3 regions of the Rothia sp. LK2588 genome follow, and region 2 is predicted to be linked to each of the others. Evidence: riboswitches for the same ligand, from Rfam matches in the RefSeq annotation. Region 2 holds a riboswitch; each other region holds the start of a gene.
What was found. A riboswitch is a leader RNA that binds a small molecule or an ion and turns the genes downstream of it on or off. The one in region 2 is predicted to bind S-adenosylmethionine.
Positions count from the first base shown of each region.

Region 1: another riboswitch for S-adenosylmethionine. It lies ahead of VVR12_RS10005 (plasmid stabilization protein); the one in region 2 lies ahead of VVR12_RS05365 (hypothetical protein).
Region 3: another riboswitch for S-adenosylmethionine. It lies ahead of VVR12_RS08170 (ABC transporter ATP-binding protein); the one in region 2 lies ahead of VVR12_RS05365 (hypothetical protein).

Region 1 is NZ_JAYWLS010000004.1:298,809-306,381, forward strand. Features, by position in the region: gene purH (bifunctional phosphoribosylaminoimidazolecarboxamide formyltransferase/IMP cyclohydrolase) at 1-125, opposite strand, end outside; gene purN (phosphoribosylglycinamide formyltransferase) at 250-816, opposite strand; gene VVR12_RS09990 (hypothetical protein) at 921-1,352, shown strand; gene VVR12_RS09995 (DUF6350 family protein) at 1,377-3,146, opposite strand; gene VVR12_RS10000 (SDR family NAD(P)-dependent oxidoreductase) at 3,179-3,958, shown strand; gene VVR12_RS10005 (plasmid stabilization protein) at 3,955-4,392, opposite strand; SAM riboswitch class IV at 4,623-4,765, opposite strand; gene VVR12_RS10010 (hypothetical protein) at 4,966-5,751, shown strand; gene VVR12_RS10015 (SNF2-related protein) at 5,828-7,573, shown strand, end outside.
Region 2 is NZ_JAYWLS010000002.1:218,444-226,016, reverse strand. Features, by position in the region: gene VVR12_RS05380 (SDR family oxidoreductase) at 1-48, opposite strand, end outside; gene VVR12_RS05375 (Sir2 family NAD-dependent protein deacetylase) at 11-1,066, shown strand; gene VVR12_RS05370 (DUF3073 domain-containing protein) at 1,250-1,462, shown strand; gene VVR12_RS05365 (hypothetical protein) at 1,545-1,931, opposite strand; SAM riboswitch class IV at 1,948-2,064, opposite strand; gene purM (phosphoribosylformylglycinamidine cyclo-ligase) at 2,172-3,317, opposite strand; gene purF (amidophosphoribosyltransferase) at 3,314-5,095, opposite strand; gene VVR12_RS05350 (hypothetical protein) at 5,190-5,528, opposite strand; gene VVR12_RS05345 (sterol carrier family protein) at 5,583-6,014, opposite strand; gene VVR12_RS05340 (asparaginase) at 6,016-7,062, opposite strand; gene VVR12_RS05335 (TetR/AcrR family transcriptional regulator) at 7,179-7,573, shown strand, end outside.
Region 3 is NZ_JAYWLS010000003.1:237,636-245,208, reverse strand. Features, by position in the region: gene VVR12_RS08175 (DUF559 domain-containing protein) at 35-943, opposite strand; SAM riboswitch class I at 1,144-1,242, shown strand; gene VVR12_RS08170 (ABC transporter ATP-binding protein) at 1,249-2,049, shown strand; gene VVR12_RS08165 (aliphatic sulfonate ABC transporter substrate-binding protein) at 2,076-3,119, shown strand; gene VVR12_RS08160 (ABC transporter permease) at 3,119-4,015, shown strand; gene VVR12_RS08155 (AMP-binding protein) at 4,065-6,182, shown strand; gene VVR12_RS08150 (hypothetical protein) at 6,259-6,474, opposite strand; gene VVR12_RS08145 (glucose-1-phosphate adenylyltransferase family protein) at 6,615-7,573, shown strand, end outside.

The sequences.
Region 1 (7,573 bases), on a different contig from region 2:
CCGGTGGAGACGATGGACACTCCGGCCTCGTGGAGGCCGCGCGCCAGATCTTCCAGGCCGGTCTTGTCGAAGACGGAAATCAGTGCGCGCTTGACGGGCACGCGGTCGAGCTCAATGAGACTCACAAATACTCCCATGTCTTTCGCCCGCATGAGCTGCGGGCTGGTGGATGGATTCATCGGTTGGTTGAGTCGGTTTGAGCCCCGACCCGCAGGCTTCGAACCGAAGTGGTTCTAAATCTTGGGGCCGTTAGTTGCTCGGTTGCGGCAACTGGGCGATGGTCTGCACCAGGAGCTGGCGCTCTTCGACCTTGATTCGTTCATGGAGCGACTCCTCGGTGTCTCCCTCGAGAACCGGGACTGCGGCTTGGGCCAGGATCGGGCCGGTGTCGACGCCCGAATCCACGAAGTGAACGGTCAGGCCGGTGATTTTCACGCCGTGCGCCAGAGCATCGCGCACCCCGTGGGCACCAGGGAACGATGGTAACAGCGCCGGATGGGTGTTGACGATGCGGTTCGCGAAGCGTGCCACGAGCGCGGCGTCGACGATGCGCATGAACCCGGCGAAGACGATGTAATCGGGGTCGTATTCGGCGATTTTCGCTTCGAGCACCCGGTTCCAGATTTCGCGGTCGGGGTGGTCACCCGGTGCGACGATAAAGGTTTCGATGCCGGCCGCCTGGGCTCGTTCGATCCCGGTGCAGGGTTTGTCGGCTCCTACTGCAGCGATCTCGACGTTCAGTTGCCCCTCGGCGACGGCGTCCATGATGGATTGCAGGTTCGTTCCCGATCCGGAAACCATGACTACTATGCGCATAGAAAGAGTTTAGCGTACCCTCACCGGGGTCTTCCCGCGCAGTCTTGGCCGCTACCCCGGTTGTCTTTCGGTCGCACGGTAGAGGGGGCGGTATCCTGGGGAGTATGCCCCTTCAGACCTCTCAGCCACCGAGCACCCAGCAACTTTCCGACCGCGAGATCGAGCGTCAGCGCACCAGTCTGCGCCTATTTAATCGCGGTTTCATGGCGGCGGCCCTGGTGGGCTTCCTTCTGCTCAGCTATGCGGGTTGGTTTATCGCGGCCGCGCTGGTGTTTCTGTTGATCGCCATCGTCTGCGGGATCGTGGCGCTGGTCAAGATGGCCAAGATTCGCGCCACCGCGGCGGATTTCACCCTGACCGCGCTGTTGCTGGTTAGTTGCTTCTTCATGGCATTCAGCGCCGTGGTGCAGTTGATTTTCATCGAGCAGACCAACGAGTACGCGCGGTGCACCAATTCGGCATTGACGATCTCCCGGCAGGCTCAGTGCCAGAAACAGCTGGAAGATTCGATGCTGGGCACCCTGCTGGGCAAATAATCCACCGGTTGCCCGCCTGAGCGCTTAGTCGCGCGGACGCCGCGACTTAGGACGTTTGATCACGCGCCCGCGGCTGAGTTTCGGCTTCACGGGGTCGTCCTCGCGAACCGGTTCAGCACTCTCCGACGCCGCGGGAGCATCCTGGTCTCGGTTCTGCGCTGTGGGTTGCGGCTCTGTGGGTTGCGGCTCTGCGGGGGCCGGTTCTGCAGGAATACCCAGCGGGATGACCTTGGCGGAGCCGGGTGCGGTGTCTTCTGCCGCGGTCTGTGCCGGGACGTTGCGCGCGGCACCGCCCTTGACGGCAACGGCCTGACCAGAAGCATCCTGATTTGCGAGGTCTCGCTCGGCGGACGGTTCGTCCTCCTCGGGCACGAAGACCTCCTCGGCACGTTCACCGGTTTTCCGCCGGCCGGTGCGGCGGGCGGCCTTCGCCTCGGCGCGACGCTGCTTCTTTTCCGCCCGGCGCGATCCGCGCGAGCTCTCAGCGAAGCGTTCCAACTCGTCGCTATCGTTCTTCTCCAGCAAGGGCGCCAAGGCCGATCCGAGCACCACACCCAGGGCAACCGTCGCGGCCGTCATCAGCGCGAAGAACAGCGGGTGCGGGCCGATGTCGGTGAAGCGGCCCAGACCCAGGGAGCCGTGGGCGAACCAACCCAGCGCGGCAGTGAACAGGCCGGTGAGCAAGCCGATGAGAACGGCCAGACCAAGAGTGGACAACAGCCAGGAAAGCGGACGGAACTTCAGCTTCAACGAAACCCAGTCGTCGAAGTGGTTCTCGCCGGCCCGGAAGAACCACCAACCGGCCAGCATGCCGGCCAGTACCGGCGCCAACAACAGCAACAGCGACCACGGGGCCGCCAGGTGCGGGATAGCCCCCAGAACCGGCAGCGAGGGGAGCATCCCCAAGTTGGTGCCACCCAGGTTCGCCGAGGTGCCCTCGCCGAACGAGAATCCCGCGCCGGTGCTCAGTGCCATGGCCCACACCACGAGGTTAGGAATGTACCCCAGTTGCAACAGGGTCACGGCGGTATCGCCGATAGCCCCGGCATGAAGTTGTTGGAACAGGGCCACGATATTGCCCCAGTGCACAAAGATCGAGACCGCGGCCAACAGTGCGCCCAGACCGATCAAGGCCACGAACGCCACCACTGCCGAACGGATCACCGCCCAGGCGTAGGAGCCCGCCCAGCGCGAGTACTGGCTGAACCCTGCCACCCACGTTGCAGCGTCCACACCGATCATGCGCGCCAGCGAGCGCGATTCGTACCAGCCTCCGCCGATCACACCGAGCAACACCACCCACAGCGGAATGATGGCCGCCAAAACGGGGTTCGTGATGCTGTAGACACCCGGGAGCAGGAGGCTGACCAGCACCGAGAACACGCTGTAGGCCAGCGCCCCAGCAAGGGTGGGCACCCAGAACTGCCCTTCGTAGGAGGCCTGTGCCAGCCGACGACCCGAGCGGAAGCACAACCCCAGCGGGATGAGCGTCAGCCCCAGAGGGATCAGACTCATCGTGCCGGAGATCGCGGCGAACTGACCGTGGTTGGGAATCTGCAAATGCAACGGCACACCGTGGATCAGCTGCCAAATCTGCCCCGAAAGCGTGACCACCGAAAACGCGTCGCGGTTGTCGAAGCCGTTGGCTCCCCAGACCGCCAGCAGAAGCACCGCCACCGCCACTAACGAGAAGGCCGCGGCAAGCGCTAACTCAAGGGCCCCCTGCATCCACAGGGGCATGGGAAGCCCCCGCATGGCGGGGCGGGACGCTGGGTTTTTGGTGGTGGTTTTCATCGCCTTTTATCTTGTCACATAGACTGGTGAACATGTCGAACCAGCTCAGCAATTCGTACGTACTGATCACCGGCGCATCGTCGGGTATCGGAGCGGAATTCGCCCGCGCATACGCCAGCGAGGGCTACTCCCTGGTGCTCACCGCTCGCCGCGAGCAGGCCCTGGCCGCCGTGGCCGACGAGGTGCGTTCCCGCTATGGTGTGCAGGCCGAGATTCTGCTGGCCGACCTCGGTCGGCAGGAGGACGTTCAGAAGGTGGTCGAGCGCTTGCGTTCGCAGGACGCACCGGTGGAGGTTCTGATCAATAACGCCGGTTTCGGTTTGGGGTCGTCGTTCCATCAGGCCACCACGCAGAAACACCTGCATCAGGTAGATATCTTGGCGCGCGTACCGTTGCAGCTGATGCACACCGCGATCGAGACGATGCTACCGCGCCGCCGCGGCAAGATTATCAACGTGGCTTCGGTGGCCGCGTTCACCCCCGGGGGTACCTACTCGGCGGTCAAGCGCTTCTTGGTGTCGTTAAGTCAGTCGGCCAACGCGCAATACAGCAAAGACGGCCTGCTCATCACGGCGGTCTGCCCCGGGTTGACCCGGTCGGATTTCCATCAGAACATGGGCCAGAGCGAGCCCAACCTGCCGCGGTTCTTCTGGCTGAGCCCCGAGAAGGTGGTCGCAGACGCGATCGCGGCCAACAACGATGGACGCGCCGTCTGCGTTCCCTCGGCACCCTACAAGGTGCTGGTTGCGCTCTCGCGGATCTTGCCCAGCAAGGTGAGCGCGCGGGCGATTCAGAGCACGCGCGACTACTAGTCGTCGAGGAACGGGTTGGTGGCCGCCACGCCCCAGCTCCGGTAGACCTCCGCTTTGGCGGAGATGATCTCGAGATCGTGGATGATCGCGGTGGCCGAGATGAGCCCCTCGAGGGCTGCGGTGGCCACCGGGGCGGTGGTCTCAGAGCCCACCGCGTGCAGGCCGCGTTCGGCATGGCGACCGGCCCATTGCAGGGAGATCTCCGGGGTGATCTCGAGAACGTGGGCGCCGAAGCGCGCGAGCAACTCCCCCAGCCACCGCTCGGTGGAGGGGTATGGGTAGAGTCCCTTGAGTTCCCCAAGGCTGAGCACCGAAATATAGAGCACCTTATAGGAGCGGCGGCGCAGAAAAGCTATGACCTTGCGATCGGGCTCTGCCTTGCGTATCTCTGCAAGAACGTCTGAATCCAGAAGGAGTCCGGCGCTGGGATTCATGCGGCTTTAAGCACTCCATGCTGTGCTGCGGGAATGCCATCGGGGTTAGGCGTAAGGAGGAAGTTCAGAAACTCCGACCGCTCGTGAGAGATCCGAGAGTAATCGTGAATGCTGATCGCGGAGAAACCTCCACGAACCGGAACTGAGGCATCAGAGATACGACGCTGGATATTTTCGTGGGGGCGAGCCGGTGTAGTCATGGCGACCGTGCGCGTGCGCGCATTCCTTTCGAAGTGCTCTTGTCTGTACCAGCCTGCGTTGGTAACGAAACGCGTTAGCAACGCGAATACAGACCGCTTCGTCATCCGAGCCACCCGTGAACATGGGGTTGGCGTTCAACCAAGTCGGAGCTTGACAGTTGAATCTCTTGAAGCTGATTCCCAGATTAGCGCACGTGTGCCACGTTGAAAAGTGGCGTCTCAAAATTTTTTTAATGTGATCTACGGCAAATCCTTGCCCCCATTTCGGGTGAAATTCTTACATTATGTCACCTTAAGTTCCGCGCCAACATTCCCCGTCTGACATGGGCAGACTGTGTTTCAATTAGAGACATCACTCATGGAGGGGGCCAGATTGTCGCGCATAGGAATACGCAAAATCATCGCTACCTGCGCTGTCACTGCCCTCGGGCTCAGTGTGGCCGCGTGTGGCAACCAGACCACCACGGCAGAGACCGATCAGGCCAACACTTCACCCCACAGCACCGATCTCACCGAGGTTCTACCTAGCCAGCAACAGATCCGTTCCACTGAACCGTTTGCTTATCTCATGGCGGATCCTTCAGTGCAAGATTTCACCGCCGACGGCTGGGCGACGTCCCCGGGTAGAACCGCCGCCACCCTCGAAGCGGAGGCCTCCCCCGACCCCACCCTGGCCGAGCAGGTCAATCAGCAGTGTGGTGCCTACGAGGAGGTGGCGCTGGGCCTCATTTCCACGCCGAACGCGCCCTTCACCTTCGAAGACGGCAAGCGCCGCCGCATCAACCTCGGTCAGGCCGGCATCAACCAGATCACCGGGTACAACAGCGTGGTACGCACGGACAGCGCCCAGGCGGCCGAGGATCTGCTCGAGAAGTTTTCCAACAACACGACCGAGTGTGCCAACGCGCTCAACAGCTACTACCCCACCAAACAGGGTCGCTTCGATCTACGCCCGACCACGGTCGACCATAAGTCTGGCGTGGTCACCCTGCGCGGCATGTATAACGGCGATCTCATCTTGGTCAGCCTCGCCCAGCACGGGCAATACCTGGTCAGCACCTGGTTCCGCGCGCTCGACCCCCAGGGCGTGAGCCTCATGGACGAAGCCGGGCACGTCATCGAATCCCTCACCTTGGACAACTTACAGCGACTGAACTAACCCGTTACCCCGCCCGCCGTAGCGCCTCTCGGGTACGCTGGTTAAGTTAACGTTTCGTCTACGGAAGAGGACGTCCGTGGCTAGTTCGTCGGCATTTCCAGACATCCCCGTGACCGCCGCCGAGATTATTCGGCAGGTGGGCCACGCCGCCTATTCGCGCGGCCAGAAATACATGCGTGCTGGCAACGTGGCTCGCTACACCTTCGACCCCGATACCCGCACGTTGACCGGCGAGGTCAACGGTTCCGCGGTGGCTCCTTACTCGGTCACCGTTCGTTTTCCTGCGCAGAAGACCGCGGGTTCGCTGGTTTTCTCTGCCCAGTGCACCTGCCCCGTGCGCACCGACTGTAAGCACGCGGTGGCGCTCATGCTCACCGCGATCGATCGGGCCACGAAGGTCCGCAAGGCGCTCACCGCCTCCTCAGATACGTGGCGGTCTTCGGTCGCCGACCCCACTCCCCGCATGGGCGAGTCCATGCGCGAGAAGACCGGCGGGTTAGATGCCCTCCCCGAGGACCTGCAGAACAAGCTGGCCGACTTCGGCGTCTATGCCGCCTCGAAACTGGCAGACAACACCTCCGGCACCGACACAGAGACTCAACCAGGCGCCCGCCTGCCCGAGTGGCGCAGGCGGCTCTCACACGTGCTCGCGGCGCGCCCAGAATTCGGTGACGACTCCGCCCAACGGGTCTCCGGCGCGCTCGATCTGCGGTTGCATGTGGGCAGCAAGTACGCCATCGGCCAGTCCTCCGCCGGTTTGCCGCAGGTGCAGGTGCAGGCCCGGCCGATGATGCTGGGTGCGCGCGGAACCTGGATCAAAGGCGGGTTGAGCTGGGAAGACTTTCAACGCGACCTCATCCGTGGCCACCTGAAACACAGCGTCTACCCCGAACACGAACGCTGGTTCGCCGAGTTCTATTCGGTGGTGCGGCCGTGGCAGTCGGCCTACACCTCGCACCGCGATTGGGTCTCGCTGAGCGCGGTGAACTCCTCGTTGCTTTGGCAGGTTTTGGCGCGGGCGCAGGAGATCGACCTGCCCTTCCTCATCGACGGCCAACAGGTCACCGCCGCGATGGCCCCGGCCACCGGCGTGCAGGTGCGGGTGGAAGAGATCGCCGAGCGCGGCCTCACCGACGCCGACCGCCTGGCACTCACCCCGATTCTCAGCTGGGATGACTTCAGCATCGAGACGGCGAACTGCCACAAGCTGGGTGACCCGCGCTCCGGATTTCTGGCGTTGGGCGGGCGCGCGCAAGCCGAGTACGTGGGTGCGGCACAGACCGCAAAATGGTCGGCCACCCGCGCCGCGGCCCTGGGTGATGACCGCGCCGAAGACGCTACCGGGCGGGGCGGGGCGCGTCCGGACTGGTTGCCGTCCGATTGCGACCTGCTCTTTGTGCCCCTGGCCGACCCGCTGGACCCGATGGCCGAATCGCTGGCGAGCACCGGCTCGATCGAGGTGCCCGCCGCCGACCGTGAACCCTTCCTGCGCGAGTTCTACCCGCGGTTGGCGCGAACGCTCACGCTCCACACCGACGAGGCCGGGCCCACGCTGCCGCAGGTGGCCACCCCCGAGCTGGTGTTGAGCGTTCAGTTCGACGAGAACGAACCGCATTCGGCGGCCACTAGCTGGCACTGGGAGTACCCGACCGACCCGCTGAACCCCGACGGCGAGCGCGCCTCGTTGCCCGCGCTGGGATACCCCGGCGAAGACCACGCCGAGACCCGCGATACCAAGTTCGAGTATCGCGTGCTCAAGCAGGTCAAGGCGGTGCGCCCGGTGGTGCCCTTTACCCGTCACCGCACCGAGGGCTGGGCCACG
Region 2 (7,573 bases):
AAGGGAACCCATGGCGCCCGAAGCGCCTGCAACTGCAATCTTGTTCATGATTGCTCACTTTACCGTGGCCAAGAAACCCTGCCCGGGCAATAATGGGGGAGTGAACTTCGAATCTTCCTCACGCGCCTCCAGCTACGCCTCCGATGAACAGTCCCTAGCCAGACCAGACATCGCGATTGCCCACCGCTCGGCACTGCGCTCCATCCAGCGCGTGGTGGAGGAGACCGCGATGGCCACCGACCCGGAAGTCGCCCGCGACGGGATCGGGCAGATGCTGGACGCCGGTGGCGTGCTGGTGCTGACCGGGGCCGGGGTCTCCACCGGCTCGGGCATTCCCGACTACCGCGGCCCGCAGGGATCTTTGAAGAAACACCGGCCCATGACCTATCAGGAGTTCCGCTACGACGACGGCGCCCGCCAGCGCTACTGGGCGCGCTCCTACGTGGGCTGGCGCCGGATGCGCCGCGCCGAACCCAACGCGGCCCACTACTTGCTGGCCAAGTTCGAAGAGTGCGGCGCGCTGGCCGGTTTGGTGACCCAGAACGTGGACGGCCTGCATATGCGCGCCGGCTCTCAAAACGTGGTGGCCATCCACGGCGACCTCGATCGGGTGATCTGCCTGATGTGCGGTCATCTCGAGGCGCGCGGTCACATGGACCTGCGCATGGCCGAGGTGAACCCGGGGTACCTGGAGCGGTTGGAATCCGAGGAGCTGCAGGTCAACCCCGACGGCGATGTCGAACTCGACGACTCGTTCATTCGCGACTTCCAGATGGTCGGCTGCGAGGTGTGCGGTTCGACCCGGCTCAAACCCGACGTGGTCTACTTCGGTGAGTCCGTTCCCGCCGAGCGCAAGGCGGCGGTGGCGCAGATGGAGCGGGACGCGGCGTCCCTGTTGATCGTGGGTTCGTCGGTGGCGGTGATGAGCGGTTTCAAGCTGGCGCTCAACGCGCAGAAGGCGGGGAAGCCGATCGGCGTGATCAACGGCGGCCCCGGACGCGCCGACACCCGCGCCACCTACCTCTGGCGTACCGAGGTGGCGGCGGCGCTCGCGCAGCTCGTGTGAGGGTTGCGCTCGCGCAGTTGAGGTGATTTTTCCCGCGATTTATCACGACGTGGGATGCGAGTCTGCATAATACACAAAAAACCTGTACCCTTAAGAAACGAAACACTTGTAAGCATTCCAGGGGCTAACTGTGCTCTAGCACGCTGGCTTCGGGGACACGACGGATAAAGAGGGGGTCACGCCATGGGGCGCGGCCGTCAAAAGGCTAAAGCAACAAGGCAGGCTCGGGAGATGAAGTACTTCAGCCCCGAGACAGACTACAGCGCGCTCGAACGCGAGCTTAGTAGTACCCGTAAGAGTTCATCTCAGGCATCCTCTACTCCTCGTTACGAGCAAGAGGACGACTACTCGGAGTACATCGATAAATACGCCGACGACTACCGGGGCGACGACTAACCGGCACACCGCAACCGGAGCCGTCTGAACCATTGACAACAGAACAGCCCAGGCATCTCTGCCCGGGCTGTTTTGTTTTACCTTACTTGGATGATGCAGGACGCTGGTCGGCGGCGTGAGCCAGGTACAGCACCCGTCGATTCACCCCCGTTGAGAACGACAACAGGCGAAACTCCGGGCAGTACTCCACCGTGGTCTCCGAGTCTCGGGGGAGCGAGTTGAAGTGCTTCACCGCCTGAGATACATGCCCCGGGTGATGATGCCACATCTCTAACCGCTCTCCGCTTAACTGGAGCGTGATGAAGTTGCCGCGAGCCTCCATGTGAAACACCGGCGTCCAGCTATCGCTCTTGGCTGCCAGGCGGGCGTGAATGTGGTGTACCTCGTAACCGGGCCAATACACATCGCAGCCGCAGCTGAGAAGGCTACCGAAAACCTGGGGTTCGGGGGTGGACGGAAGATTGCTCATGATGAGCTCCTTGAAATTCGCAAACTTCCACCGGCACGGTTGCGCGGGTGGCCGATCTTCTCACAGGGGCACCGTGCGCGAAACGCGGTTGCCAGCCAACCAGCTGTGAGCCTTGAGGTTGGTCTTCTGGATCGTGGAAATTATCTTAACACAGCGAGTTCCCGATTTTTGTGCGAATTCCCGGCTGTGCGCAGGGAAAACGTGCAAAAATCGGGAACTCGCCGATCTGAAGAGGAGGGGTTAGCCGGCGTACTGGTTGAGCAGCACCGCCGCGCCGCCGTCCACGCCCTTGGCGCCCTGAACGTAATCGGGGCTCTGGGCATGGGTGCCGTCGTCCTCGGCTACGGTGCCCAGGATCCACGAGGTCAGTCCACGATCGTTCAGGCGCTTGACCGCGGCGTCCGCCACCGAGGGATCCACCACGGCGATCATACCCACGCCCAGGTTCAGCGTGCGCTCGAGGTCTGCCTGGGGCACCGAACCGAGCTCGCCGATCAGGCGGAAGATCGCCGGAACCTCCCAGGTCGAACGGTCCACCACGCCCACGGTGCCCACGGGCAGAACGCGGGCCAGGTTAGCCGCCAAGCCGCCACCGGTCACGTGCGAGAAGCCGCGGATGCCGGCGCCGGTCTTGCCGTCTTCGCCGTTGACCGGGAAGGCCTCGATGAGATCCAGGCAATCGGCGGTGTAGATGCGGGTCGGTTCGAGCAGTTCTTCGCCAAGGGTGCGGCCCAGCTCGTCCACCTGGCGGTCCAGGCCCCAACCGGCCACGTTGATGACCTTGCGTACCAGCGAGTAACCGTTGGAGTGAATGCCGGAGGAGGCCATGCCAATCAACACGTCGCCCGCGCGCACACGGTCGGGGCCGAGGAGCTCGTCCGCCTCGACGATGCCGGTTGCGGCGCCGGCGACGTCGTACTCGTTCTCGGCCAGCAGACCGGGGTGCTCGGCGGTCTCGCCGCCGACGAGGGCGGTGCCTGCCAGCGAGCAACCCTCGGCCACACCGCGCACGATGTCGGCGATGCGCTCGGGAACCACCTTGCCGGTGGCGATGTAATCGGTCATGAACAGAGGACGCGCGCCGGTGACCACGATGTCGTCAACGACCATGCCCACCAGGTCGTGGCCGATGGTGTCGTGCACGTCCAGCGACTGCGCGATGGCAACCTTGGTACCCACACCGTCGGTGGAGGTGGCCAGGTACGGTTTGCGGTAGTCCTTGAGCACTGAGAGATCGAACAGGCCGGCGAAACCGCCCACGCCACCGACCACGCCGGGACCGTGGGTGGCCTTGACTGCGCCCTTCATGAGCTCGACCGCGCGGTCGCCGGCCTCGACGTCCACGCCTGCGGATGCGTAGGTTACGGTTTTCTGGGTTTCGCTCATGAGTTGTCCTTCTCAGAATCGATGGTGTCAGCGTTCTCGGCGGGAACCTTGTCTTCGGGGAACACGAGTGATTCGAGGTCGGCGTCCGGGCTGGGCTCGCACGAACCCTCGGGGCCGTTCTCGGAGACCTGTTCGGCATCGGCCACCTCTGCTGGGGAGGGGGTGTGCTCGCCCAGCTTGTTCTCCAGCTTGTCCGAACCGGGGCGGGTCTCGATGGAAACGGCCTGAGCGCCCTCGGGCTTCTGAGCCACCGGACGCTCGGCGGTCACCTCACCGATCGACGACGACAGCGGGCCGCCGCCTCCGTTGTGTTCCTTGGTGTCGAAGATGGATTTACCGATCTTCTCGGGGATCGGGATGGGGTATTCACCCGTGAAGCAGGCGGTGCAGAGGTTTTCGCGCTGCTGGTGGGTCGCGGCGATCATGCCGTCTTCGGAGATGTAACCCAGCGAGTCGGCGCCCAGCGAGTTGCCGATCTCTTCGATGGTCAGGCCGTTGGCGATCAGCTCCGAGCGGGAGGCGAAGTCGATGCCGTAGAAACAGGGCCACTTCACCGGCGGGGAGGAGATGCGCACGTGCACCTCTTTAGCGCCGGCCTCACGTAACATGCGCACGAGCGCGCGCTGGGTGTTGCCGCGCACGATCGAATCGTCAATCACGATCAGGCGCTTGCCCTCGACCACCGATTTCAGCGGGTTGAGCTTCAACCGGATGCCCAGCTGACGGATGGTCTGCGATGGCTGAATGAAGGTGCGGCCCACGTAGGCGTTCTTGACCAGGCCGTTGCCATAGGGAATGCCCGACTCTTCGGCGTAACCGATCGCCGCGGGCACACCGGATTCGGGGGTGGGCATCACCAGGTCGGCCTCGACCTGGTGTTCGCGGGCGAGCTGGCGACCCATCTCTACGCGCGATTCGTAGACGGAGCGGGCGTTGATGGTGGTGTCGGGGCGAGCCAGGTAGACGTACTCGAACACGCAGCCGGCCGGCTTGGCCTGGGCGAAGCGCGTGGAGCGGAGGCCGCCGTCCTCGTCGATGATGATGAACTCGCCGGGCTCGACCTCGCGCACGTACGCAGCGCCAACGATGTCCAGCGCCGCGGTCTCGCTGGCCACGACCCAACCGCGGTCGAGTCGGCCGAGCACGAGCGGACGCACCCCTTGGGGGTCGCGGGCGGCGTAGAGCGTGTTTTCGTCCATGAACACGAGGCAGAATGCGCCCTGCAGAGTGGGCAGCAACTGCAACATGGCATCTTCGAGGGAATCGGCATCGTGTTCGGCCAGCAGTGCGGTGACCAGTGCGGTGTCGGTGGTGTTACCCTGCGCGATTTCACCGCGGCTGGGGGCCGCGCCGGAGTTTTTATCCAAAACCCGGTCGTAGAGCTCCGCCGAGTTGGTGATGTTGCCGTTGTGGGCGAGGGCGATGGTGCCGTGCGGGGTGCCACCGAGGGTGGGCTGTGCGTTGGCCCAGTGGCTGGCTCCGGTGGTGGAGTAGCGGCAGTGCCCGACTGCCATGTGGCCGGTCATCGCCGAGAGGGTGGACTCGTCGAAAACCTGCGAGACCAATCCCATGTCTTTGTAGACGTTGATCCGTTTGCCGTCGCTGGTAGCAATGCCCGCGGATTCTTGACCGCGGTGTTGCAACGCGTAGAGACCGTAGTAGGTCAGTTTCGCGACGTCTTCGCCAGGGGCCCAAACGCCGAATACACCGCATTCGTCTTTGGGGCCGTGGTCGATGGGGTCGAGGTCGTGCGTTAGTTTTCCGTCAGGACGAACCAATTGTTGCCATCTTTTCGAAAAGTAGGATGCAAGGGTTTCTGCGTTGACCGTTGCTTGCCGACGTTTTCCGCGTCACAACAGGCCAAGACCCTCCTTAGTCTATCCGATCGGCGGGGATCGCGCGGACTGTCTCGGCGTGCTTGGCCGAACGGCGATCCAGCAACAGGGCGATGGCCGTAGCCAGCGCCGCACCGGCAGCACCCAGGGTGACCGCAAGAATGCCGAAAACCGCTCCGCGAGAGTAGTTGTTCGCCAGGTGTTCCACGGGTGCGGGGCCGGTGAAGTTGAGCAGGCTGAGCACGCCGGCGAGAATAACGCCGAGCAGCCCACCGGTGATGGCGAAGGCTAACAGGGAGGGGGCGCGGCGGATGGTGACGAGCTGTTCTCCGTCGACGGACGCGGACGAGGGGGTCTGGTTAGGCTGAGTACTCATGATGTACCACCATACCGCGCACTGGACGGCGGAGGCAGGTGGCACAGACCCGCGTCAGAGGATCGGCATGTGTTCGGTGAGGTCCGAGCGCGATCCGGAGGCGGCGATGGAGGTCGCAGCGGCCGTCCACGTGAAGTAACCCAGGCCGACCAGTACCCAGGTCAGGCCGTCGGTTTCGACGACGTTCGGCGGGGTGCCTCGGGTGTGCCGCGGGCCGGCGATGCACTGGGTGACACCCAGGGGCGGCACGCGCACTTCCACCGAATTACCCGGGGCGAGGGTGGCCAGCTCCTCCAGCAGGAACCGCACCGCGGTGGCGCGGACGCCGCGGGGCAGGCCTTTAAAGGTGGCCTCGTGCTCCGCGTGGTAGGCGGTGAACGCCTCGGCGGAGTTGCTCTGGGCGGCGGGCACGGTGGGGAGGGCGCCGCTCACCTGGGCGATCGCAGCAGCCCCCTCGGTTTCCGAGATCTTGCGGCGGATGGCCATGTTAACCATCCGCCTGGTCGGCAGCGCCGGTCGCGGTTGCGCGGGCCGAAGTGATGGCCTCTTCAAGGTCGGTGCCGGGTTCGATCGAACCGACCGGTTCGCCGCCGCCGCGGATCGGCCGCAGGGTGGCGTCCAGGGCGGCCTGCGCGGTGGAGTCGTCGATGAATCCGCAGGCTTGGAGCAGGCGCACGGCGACCAGCGCGGTGGGACGGGTAGAGCCATCCAGGGTCTTGACGACCACCGAAGCCCCGTTGCGTAATCCGATGGCCAGCAGGCCCTCGGCACCGTTCTTGGCCACCGCGTCCAGGGTCTGCATGAGTGCGGTGGCGGGCCTGTCGTGGCCCTGCACGTATTCGGGGTAGTCGACCATGGCGGTGGCGACGGTGGCGACTCGCGCGTCGGCGCGGATGTTCTCGATCCCCGCGCCCAGGGTGGAGTAGGCGCGCGCTAAACCGAGCAGGGAGGTGGCCGGCATGGGGGCGCCGCAACCGTCGGTGCCGATCTGTCCGGCTTGCTCACCGGTCATCTCTTCGGTTGTTCTCACCACCAGTTGTTGCAGGGGGTGTTCGGGGGAGAGGTAGTTCTCCGTGGGCCACTGGCTCTTGACGCAGCCCCACAGGAAAGCGGCGTGCTTGCCGGAGCACTCCATCGCTAGTTTCTGCCGGTCGTGCCCGGCGCGTACCAGCGCGTGATAGCTGGGCTGATCGGCGGGCCAGGTCGCAGGCAGTTGTAGATCCTCCACGCTCAGCCCCGCCTCGACCAACACGGCCTGGGCCACCTTCATGTGCTCGAAGGAGCCCACGTGCGAGCCACAGGCCAGCGCGATCTGGGCGCCCTGGAGCTCGGCGCCGGCGTTCATCGAGGCGATCGTTTGGATCGGCTTGAGCAGGGAGCGGGGGAAGACGTGCACGCTGGGGTCGCCGATCGAGGCGGCCACGTGTCCCGCCGGGTCGAGGACGACGGCCGCACCCAGGTGCCGAGATTCGACGAATCCCTGCCGCACCACGGTGGCCAGCTCGCCCGATGTGGAGGCTGAAAGTGTCTGCATGCAAGTCAGTATCCCATAGCCACAGCGCGTGACGCGGAGCAAAAATTGAAATGAATTATCCCACAAGTGTGGAAAAGTCTTTGCAGTAACTGTAATGGTGCAGTTACTGTATAAACATGACTTTCTCCAAACCCCTCGCCTGCGATAAAAGGGTGGCCCGCAAAGCGGCCACCCACCGGGCTATCCTCGAGGCGGCAGAGCAGATCGCGATCGACGAAGGTCGCGCGGCGCTGACCACCAAGCGACTCGTCGAGGTCGCCGGGGTCTCCGAACGAACCGTGTTCAACCACTTCGCCAACCTCAACGCGGTACTCATCGCCGCGCTCGCCAGCCACCTGCAAGAGCTGATGAACAGTTCAGAATTTCCCACCGGTCTGCCGCTGGCGGAACTTCCTCAGGCCTGTGAGACCTACATCTGTGAAGGCCTCGACAAAGAAGACAGCCACGCCGCACTCAACCGTTTCATCACCTTGGCGGCCACCGGTTTCATCGAAGTCGCCGGGGAACAAGA
Region 3 (7,573 bases), on a different contig from region 2:
GCTTGTGAACTGTGTGCAGTTTTATGACGGTCGGTTACCTGCACCGCGGCACGCCCGCCCGCTCCAAGATCGTGCGGAGTATCTCCGGATACCCCTGGACGTCCCGCCAGCGCACGCGGATCACCCGCCACCCGGCCGCCTCTAAATCCCGTTGCCGGCGGTGTTCGGCGTGACGCCTCCCTATCGGTTCCCCGCGAGAGCCGGAGTAAGTTTGCTCGCCATCCACCTCGAGGATGACCCGGGCACCCTCCCAGAGAAAGTCGGGGCGGTACCGGTGGCCGTTGCACCAGACGTCCTTCTGTTCGGCGGGCGGCGCCAAGCCGAGTTCGTGCATCGTCCATCGCGCCAGCGTTGCGGCGGGTGACTCCGCGAAGGGGCTCATGACCTCGGCCACCGCGCGGCAGGTGCGGCAGCCGCGGCCGGTGACGCGCTCCAGGGCGTCGCGGAGCTCCTGCACCGTGCAGAACCCCTGCGACAGCATGAAGTCAGCGATGCAGAGGGCCTCGGTCACAGGCAGAATGCGCGCACAGTCGATCACGGTTTGGATCGGATCGGTAATCCGCAGGCCGTGGTACGAGGTGGCGCGCGCACAGATCGCTCGTCGCCCGCTGTGGAGGACGATGCGAGCGCGCGAATGGCTGTAACACCCGGGAACGCTCAGGTGCACGTGCCGGGGCCGCGTGAGCAGGGGCGCTCCGTGCCAGAGCGCGGCCGATTCGTGGCTGAGCACCGCGCCCCGCACCGACTTCACCGCGGCCACGTGGTGCGCCCAACAGCGTTCTTCGCGGTTCCACCCCGACCAGTCTTCGGTATCGGCAAATACCCCGGGGCGCACCTTCGTCAGCAACCCGATCTGATGGCGCCTGGTGATTGTAGAGGGGGCGAGGCCTGCCTGTTCTAGTTCCCGGCGGGTGCGGACCTTCTGGACGATGGCTGAGTTCATGAAAATCAGTGTGCGGGTGACGCTTCGGCGGGAAAAGCTTGTGGACACATGATGGGCATAAATGACGGTGATACGAGTGCTCACCCCACGGCACCGAAGAAGTCACGGCATTAATGCATCGTCACACTCAGCAAAGAAAGTTCATCTGCGTCACAATCTTGGGTCCGCAATCAGCCCGCGACTACTTTAAATAACTGACTAAACCATCCAGAGCGACCGAGAGACCTGGCTCTACGACGTCGCAGCAACCTTGCTTTATGCAGCTAAAGCAGTGGTGCTAACGCCAGTGACGATGGAGTGATTACATGAGTGCACCCCCGCTTACCCATACCCTGCGGACCCAGGCCTGCAGCATTAGCTTCGACCAGGTAAGTAAGTCTTTTCCGTCTCGTCACGGTCAGTCCACCATCCTCGAGAACGTGACGTTTACCGTTGAGCCCGGTGAGATCGTGTCGATCATCGGTTCCTCCGGTTGCGGCAAGTCCACTTTGCTTCGCGCGGCTGCCGGCCTGGGACGCGCCACGGCAGGTTCCGTGCGCATTGACGGTGATATCGTGACCGGTTTGGATGACCGAGTCGCCATTGGTTTTCAGGAACCTCGCCTGTTGCCCTGGCGCACCGTGGAGAAAAACGTCGCGCTCGGCCTACCCCGTGGCACCGCTCAGGTTGAGGGGCAGGAGACCATCGGGAAACTGCTCGAACTGGTGGGTCTCGCTGCGTACAAAGATCACCGCCCGCGCGAGATCTCTGGTGGTATGGCACAGCGTGCCTCGCTGGCCCGCGCTCTAGCCCGCGCTCCCGGCGTCCTTCTTCTGGACGAACCCTTTGGCGCATTGGACGCACTGACCCGAATCAATATGCAAGACCTCTTGTTGGATGTCCATTATCAAGACCCCACCACAATCTTGCTGGTCACTCACGATGTAGACGAGGCCCTCTATCTCTCCGACCGCATCATCGTGCTGGGCAAGGCCGACGAAAATACTCCCGCAGCCATCACTGAAGTGGTCGAGGTTCCTGGAGGTCGCCCCCGCGAACGTTCCGACACTCGCCTTACCCAACTTCGTCATCAGTTGCTGGCAGAACTCGGTGTCGACACTCACTAACACACAGCCTTTGAAGGATTTTTATGATGTCTCTGAATACTCGTTTTGCCGCTTCCCTTGCTAGCGTCTCTGCTCTTTCTTTGCTTTTGACCGGTTGCGTTACCGGTGAAGGAACCGGCAACGGATCCGTAGCACCTGCTTCCCAGGCCGATTCAACGGTCACCATTGACTACGCAACGTACAACCCCCTCTCGTTGATTATCAAGGAGAAGGGTTGGTTGGAGGCCGCGTTGAAGGACGAGGGTAAAGAAGTCGAATGGGTTAACTCGGCCGGTTCCAACAAAGCCAATGAGGCTCTACGCTCGGGCAACTTAGACGTGGGATCCACTGCCGGTTCTGCGGCTCTGTTGGCCCGCTCCAATGGTTCCCCCATCAAGGTGATCGACTTGTACTCGCAACCGGAGTGGTCGGCTATCGTCACTACCGGTGATTCAACTATTACTTCGTTGAAGGACCTCGAGGGTAAGTCGGTGGCTGTCACCAAAGGCACTGACCCCTATTTCTTGTTGTTGCAGGCTTTCCAGGCCGAGGGCGTTGATAAGAACTCGGTGACAATCCAGAACCTGCAGCACGCGGATGGTCGTAGCGCTCTTGATAACGGTCAGGTGGACGCGTGGAGTGGCCTGGACCCGATCATGGCAGCCGCCGAAGTGGAGTCTGGTGACAAGCTGATCTACCGCAACCTAGACTTCAATACTTACGGTTTCTTGAACGCAACCGAGTCGTTCATCGAGTCCGACCCAGAGTCCGCCCAAACCGTGGTTGACGTCTACGAATATGCTCGCCAGTGGGCTCACGATCATCGCGAAGAAGCTATCTCAATCTTTAAGGACAAGGCCGGTATCAATCGTGAGACCGCCGAGGTGGTCTGGGAACGGTCCAACCTCGATATCGATCCGGTTCCCGGTGAAAAGCAGGTCAAAGTACTTGAGGGTGTTGGCCCGATCCTGGTGGAGTCCGGTGACGTCCCCGCCCAGACAGACATCGATAAGGCCCTGGATTCTATTGTCGAACCTAAATTCGCCGAACAGGCTGACCCAGCACGCGCCGCTGAGGAGGTCAGCAAGTAATGTCAGTTTCTACTTCTGCGACTCCCACCCAAGAAACTTATAACTACGGAGGGAACACTCCAGCCGCGGATTCCCCACCGAGCCAAGGTGTGTGTCCTGCCCCGGATCAGCGACCGTCGCGTGAGAACCGCCCCGGGCGGGGTTTCCGGGGCATCGGCCTGCTAGGTGCTATTTTGCCCATCGCGTTGCTCCTGCTCTGGCAGTACCTGAGCTCGACCGGCGTCTTCACCTCGGTTCAGTTGCCGGCGCCGTCCAAGGTGGTCGCAGCCGGAGCCGATCTGTGGGGACGCGGCGAGCTGGGATTGCACGTTGCTATCTCAACGCAGCGTGTGGTGCTTGGCTTTCTGATCGGCGCGGTGCTCGGTCTGGTACTAGGTGCCCTAACTGGCCTGTCTCCCAGGGCTAAGATCCTCATCGGGCCTACTATCGGCGCGATTCGAGCCGTCCCATCTCTGGCGTGGGTCCCTCTACTGCTTCTATGGATCGGTATCGGTGAAGACTCGAAGGTGACGCTGGTGGCGATCGGTGCTTTCTTCCCGGTCTACACCACCGTTTCTGCCGCTCTAACTCACGTCGACCCCAAGTTAGTTGAAGCCGCCCGTTCCTTCGGAATCCGCGGGGTGAACCTCTTCCGCACAGTCCAGCTCCCGGCTGTTCTGCCTGTCGTGGTGTCCGGTCTGCGCTTGGCACTGGCCCAGGCGTGGTTGTTCCTGGTCGCGGCTGAATTATTGGGCGCGTCCATGGGTCTGGGCTTCTTGCTGACCGACTCGCAGAACAACGGACGCACCGACCGACTTTTGCTGGCGATCGTCCTGCTGGCCATTCTGGGTAAAATCACCGACGCTCTCGTCGGCCTCTTTGAGGACTGGGTCAAGCATCGTTTCCCCAGCAACTAATTAACCACCAAACTAGACACCCCTACGTCAGCAACCGATGGGAGACCCCGTGGCGCGTCCTGCGAACTTCACCTCTTCCGACCCGTTCAACCCGACCCCGAACCCGGCACTGGAATCCGATCAGGCGCGCGTGAGGTTCTGGGCGGAGCAGGCCAAGGCGCGCATCACCTGGGGCGAGCTGTGGGAGGAAGAAAACACCCACCGCTTCGTCAAGCCGCGGCGCACCGGCGTGGATAATAACGGCGCGCCGCAGTACAGCGTCCCCGAGATCACCTGGTTCGTCGGCGGCACGCTCAATGTCGCCTATAACTGCGTGGACCGCCACGTGGAGAACGGCAACGGCGATAAGGTCGCGCTCTACTTCGAGGGTGAGCCCGGGGATCGCGAGCAGCTCACCTACGCCGAGTTGCAGCGCCGCGTGGCCCGGGCCGCGCACGGCCTGGAGAAGCTGGGCGTGCAGAAGGGTGACCGCGTGGTGATCTACCTGCCGGTCATCCCCGAGACCGTCATCTTCACTTTGGCCTGCGCCCGCATCGGCGCGATTCACTCGCTGGTCTTCGGCGGTTTCTCGGCCGAGGCGCTGAAATTCCGTGTTGAAGACACCGGCGCGAAGGTACTCATCACCACCGACGGCCAGAACCGGCGCGGCATGGTCGTGCCCGTGAAGGTCAATGCTGACGACGCCTGCTCCGGGGAGAACAACATCGAACACGTGATCGTGGTCGACCGTACCACCGGCAACGACGCCGCCCGCGCCCAGGTCCCGTGGACCTCCGGCCGAGACGTCTGGTACCACGAACTGATCGCCGACGTCCCCGACACCCACGAAGCTCCCCTGCACGACGCCGAAGACCCGCTCTTCATCATCTACACCTCGGGTACCACGGGGAAGCCAAAAGGCCTGGTGCACACCATGGGCGGGTACCTGGTGCAGACGGCGTACACCCACGCGCTGCTCTTCGACCTGTTACCCGACGTGTGCGACGAAACCGGTGTGCGGCGCCCTGACGAGTTGAGCACCGTTAACGACCCCGCGAAGGTTGCCTCGACCGTGCACTGGTGCACCGCCGACCTCGCCTGGGTCACCGCGCACACCTACGAGATTTACGGCCCGCTGGTCAACGGCGTGAGCGAGGTGATTTTTGAGGGCACCCCGAACACCCCCACCTTTGAGCGCCATTTCGAGGTGATTGAGCGCTACGGCGTGACCAACTACTACACCGCGCCCACGCTGATCCGGTCGCTGATGGGTGCCTTCCCGAACGGCCCCGAACCGGGCAAGTTCGACTTCTCGTCGGTGCGCCTGCTGGGTTCGGTGGGCGAGTCGATCAACCCCGAGGCGTGGCGCTGGTTGCGGACGCACGTGGGCGGCGGCACGGCCAGTTTCGTCGATACCTGGTGGCAGTCGGAGACCGGTTCGACGGTCTGCTCGCCGCGGCCACACGACCCGCAGTTCGCGGCACCCGGCACGTTCCCCGAGGGCGCACCGCACACCGCCGTCAAGCCCGGTTGCGCGACGCGGTCGGTGCCCGGCGTCTCGACCCGCGTGGTGAACGAGCACGGTGAGACGGTCGCACCCGGTGAGCAGGGCCTCATCGTGGTGGATAAGATCGGCCCCTCGATGGCGCGCACCGTGTGGGGCAACCCGCGGCGCTACCTGGATTCCTATTGGCGGCACTTTGGCGAGCGCGGCTGGTTCCTGGCCGGCGACGGTGCGAAGGTCGACGAGGAGGGTGACGTGTTCATCCTGGGCCGCGTGGACGACGTCATTAATATTTCGGGCCACCGACTCTCGACGATTGAGATCGAGTCAGCGCTGGTCTCTCATGCAGCCGTCCAGGAGGCGGGCGTCTGCCCAGTTGAGGACGAACTGACCGGTCACCAGGCGGTGGCTTTCGTGACCCTCTCGGACGCCGGCCGCGAGCTCACCACCGAGCAGCTGCACGCCGCGCTGTGCGATCACGTGCGGGCGGAGATCGGCCCGATCGCCAAGCCCAAGGACGTGGTCGCGGTGGCGGACATCCCGAAGACCCGTTCGGGCAAGATCACCCGCCGGTTGTTGAGCCAGCTCTACCAGGGCAAGCCGCTGGGCGACCGCTCCTCGTTGCAGAACGAGGAGGCGCTGGCTGCGATCGAGCGGGTGCTGGCGGATCGGGTGACGGCATGAAAATAGCCCGCGAAGCTCGCATGTGGCTAGAACCGATTGCGAAACTTCTACGGGCTATTGCTGAACTCTGGTGGTTTTACTTCCAGATCGTCCGGCGGATCCGCTCGGAGAGCGAGTAAGAGGCGCGGCGCTTGGCGTAACCGAAGGGGTTACGCACGGCGGCGCTGATGTGGAGCGCCTTCTGCACGGGACGCGGCAGGTAGTGGCGTCGCGCGGAGTACTTAGCGCTCTGCCACGGGTTCAGTGCGCGGTAGAGCTTCGGAGGCAAAAAGGTACGTGTAAAAAATCCCATGGCTATAATTATACGTATACTTAGCATCTAAGGGAAGTTCCCCCGCGCAAAACCCCCTTTGCGCGCCTCTGGAATATGAAAAATCCTTAATAAACACCCATTACACTCAGACTCAACACTCATCCCTTCGAGAGGTAGCCATGTCAGATCCATTTCCCACTACCGCGCAACCGCCCACCGTCGCCCTCGTCCTCGCCGGCGGCAAAGGGTCTCGCCTCGCGCCGCTGACCGACGCGCGCTCCAAGCCCTCGGTCTCTTTCGGCGGCAGTTACCACATCATCGACGTGGTGCTCTCAAACCTGGCGCACTCGCAGCTACGCGACGTCTGGATCGTGGAGCAGTACCGCCCCTTCACGCTTAACCAGCACCTCGCCAGCGGGCGTCCGTGGGACCTCGACGGCACCCGCCACGGCCTGCGCATTCTGCCGCCCGCCGAAGGACGCGTGGAGGAGGGTTTCGCCTCCGGCAACGGCCATGCGCTCTATCAGCAGATCCCGATCCTCGAAGCCTTCGGCGCCCAGAACGTGGTGGTACTCTCCGCTGACCACCTCTACCAGCTGGACCTGCGTCCGGTCATCGACCAGCACAACCGGCTCGGTTCCGATCTGACCGTGGTCACCACAGAGATCAGCGAAGACCCATCGCGCTACGGCATGGTGCAGGTCGACGACGACCAACGGGTGACCGCCTACGACTACAAGCCCGAAACCCCGAAGGGCAAACTCGTGGCCACCGAAGTTTTCGTCTTCAACGTCGCCGCGCTACGCCGCGCCGCCGACGAGATGATCGAGGAGTTCAAGAACCACGAAGACGAGGACGACGCGCTCGGCAACTCGCTGGGCGACTACGGCGAGACCATCGTCCCGCACCTGGTTAATACCGGAACTGTTCACGAATACCGCCACCGCGACTACTGGCGAGACATCGGAACCCTCGACTCTTTCTACCAGGCTCACATGGAGCTCATCGAGGGCAAGGGACTTGACCTAGACCGCCCCGGCTGGCCGGTCATCGCGCATCACGAGACCTACTCCCCCGCCCGCTTCGGCGCAGACGCGCAGGTCAGCGAGTCGATCATCTCGTACGGTTCGCAGATCAA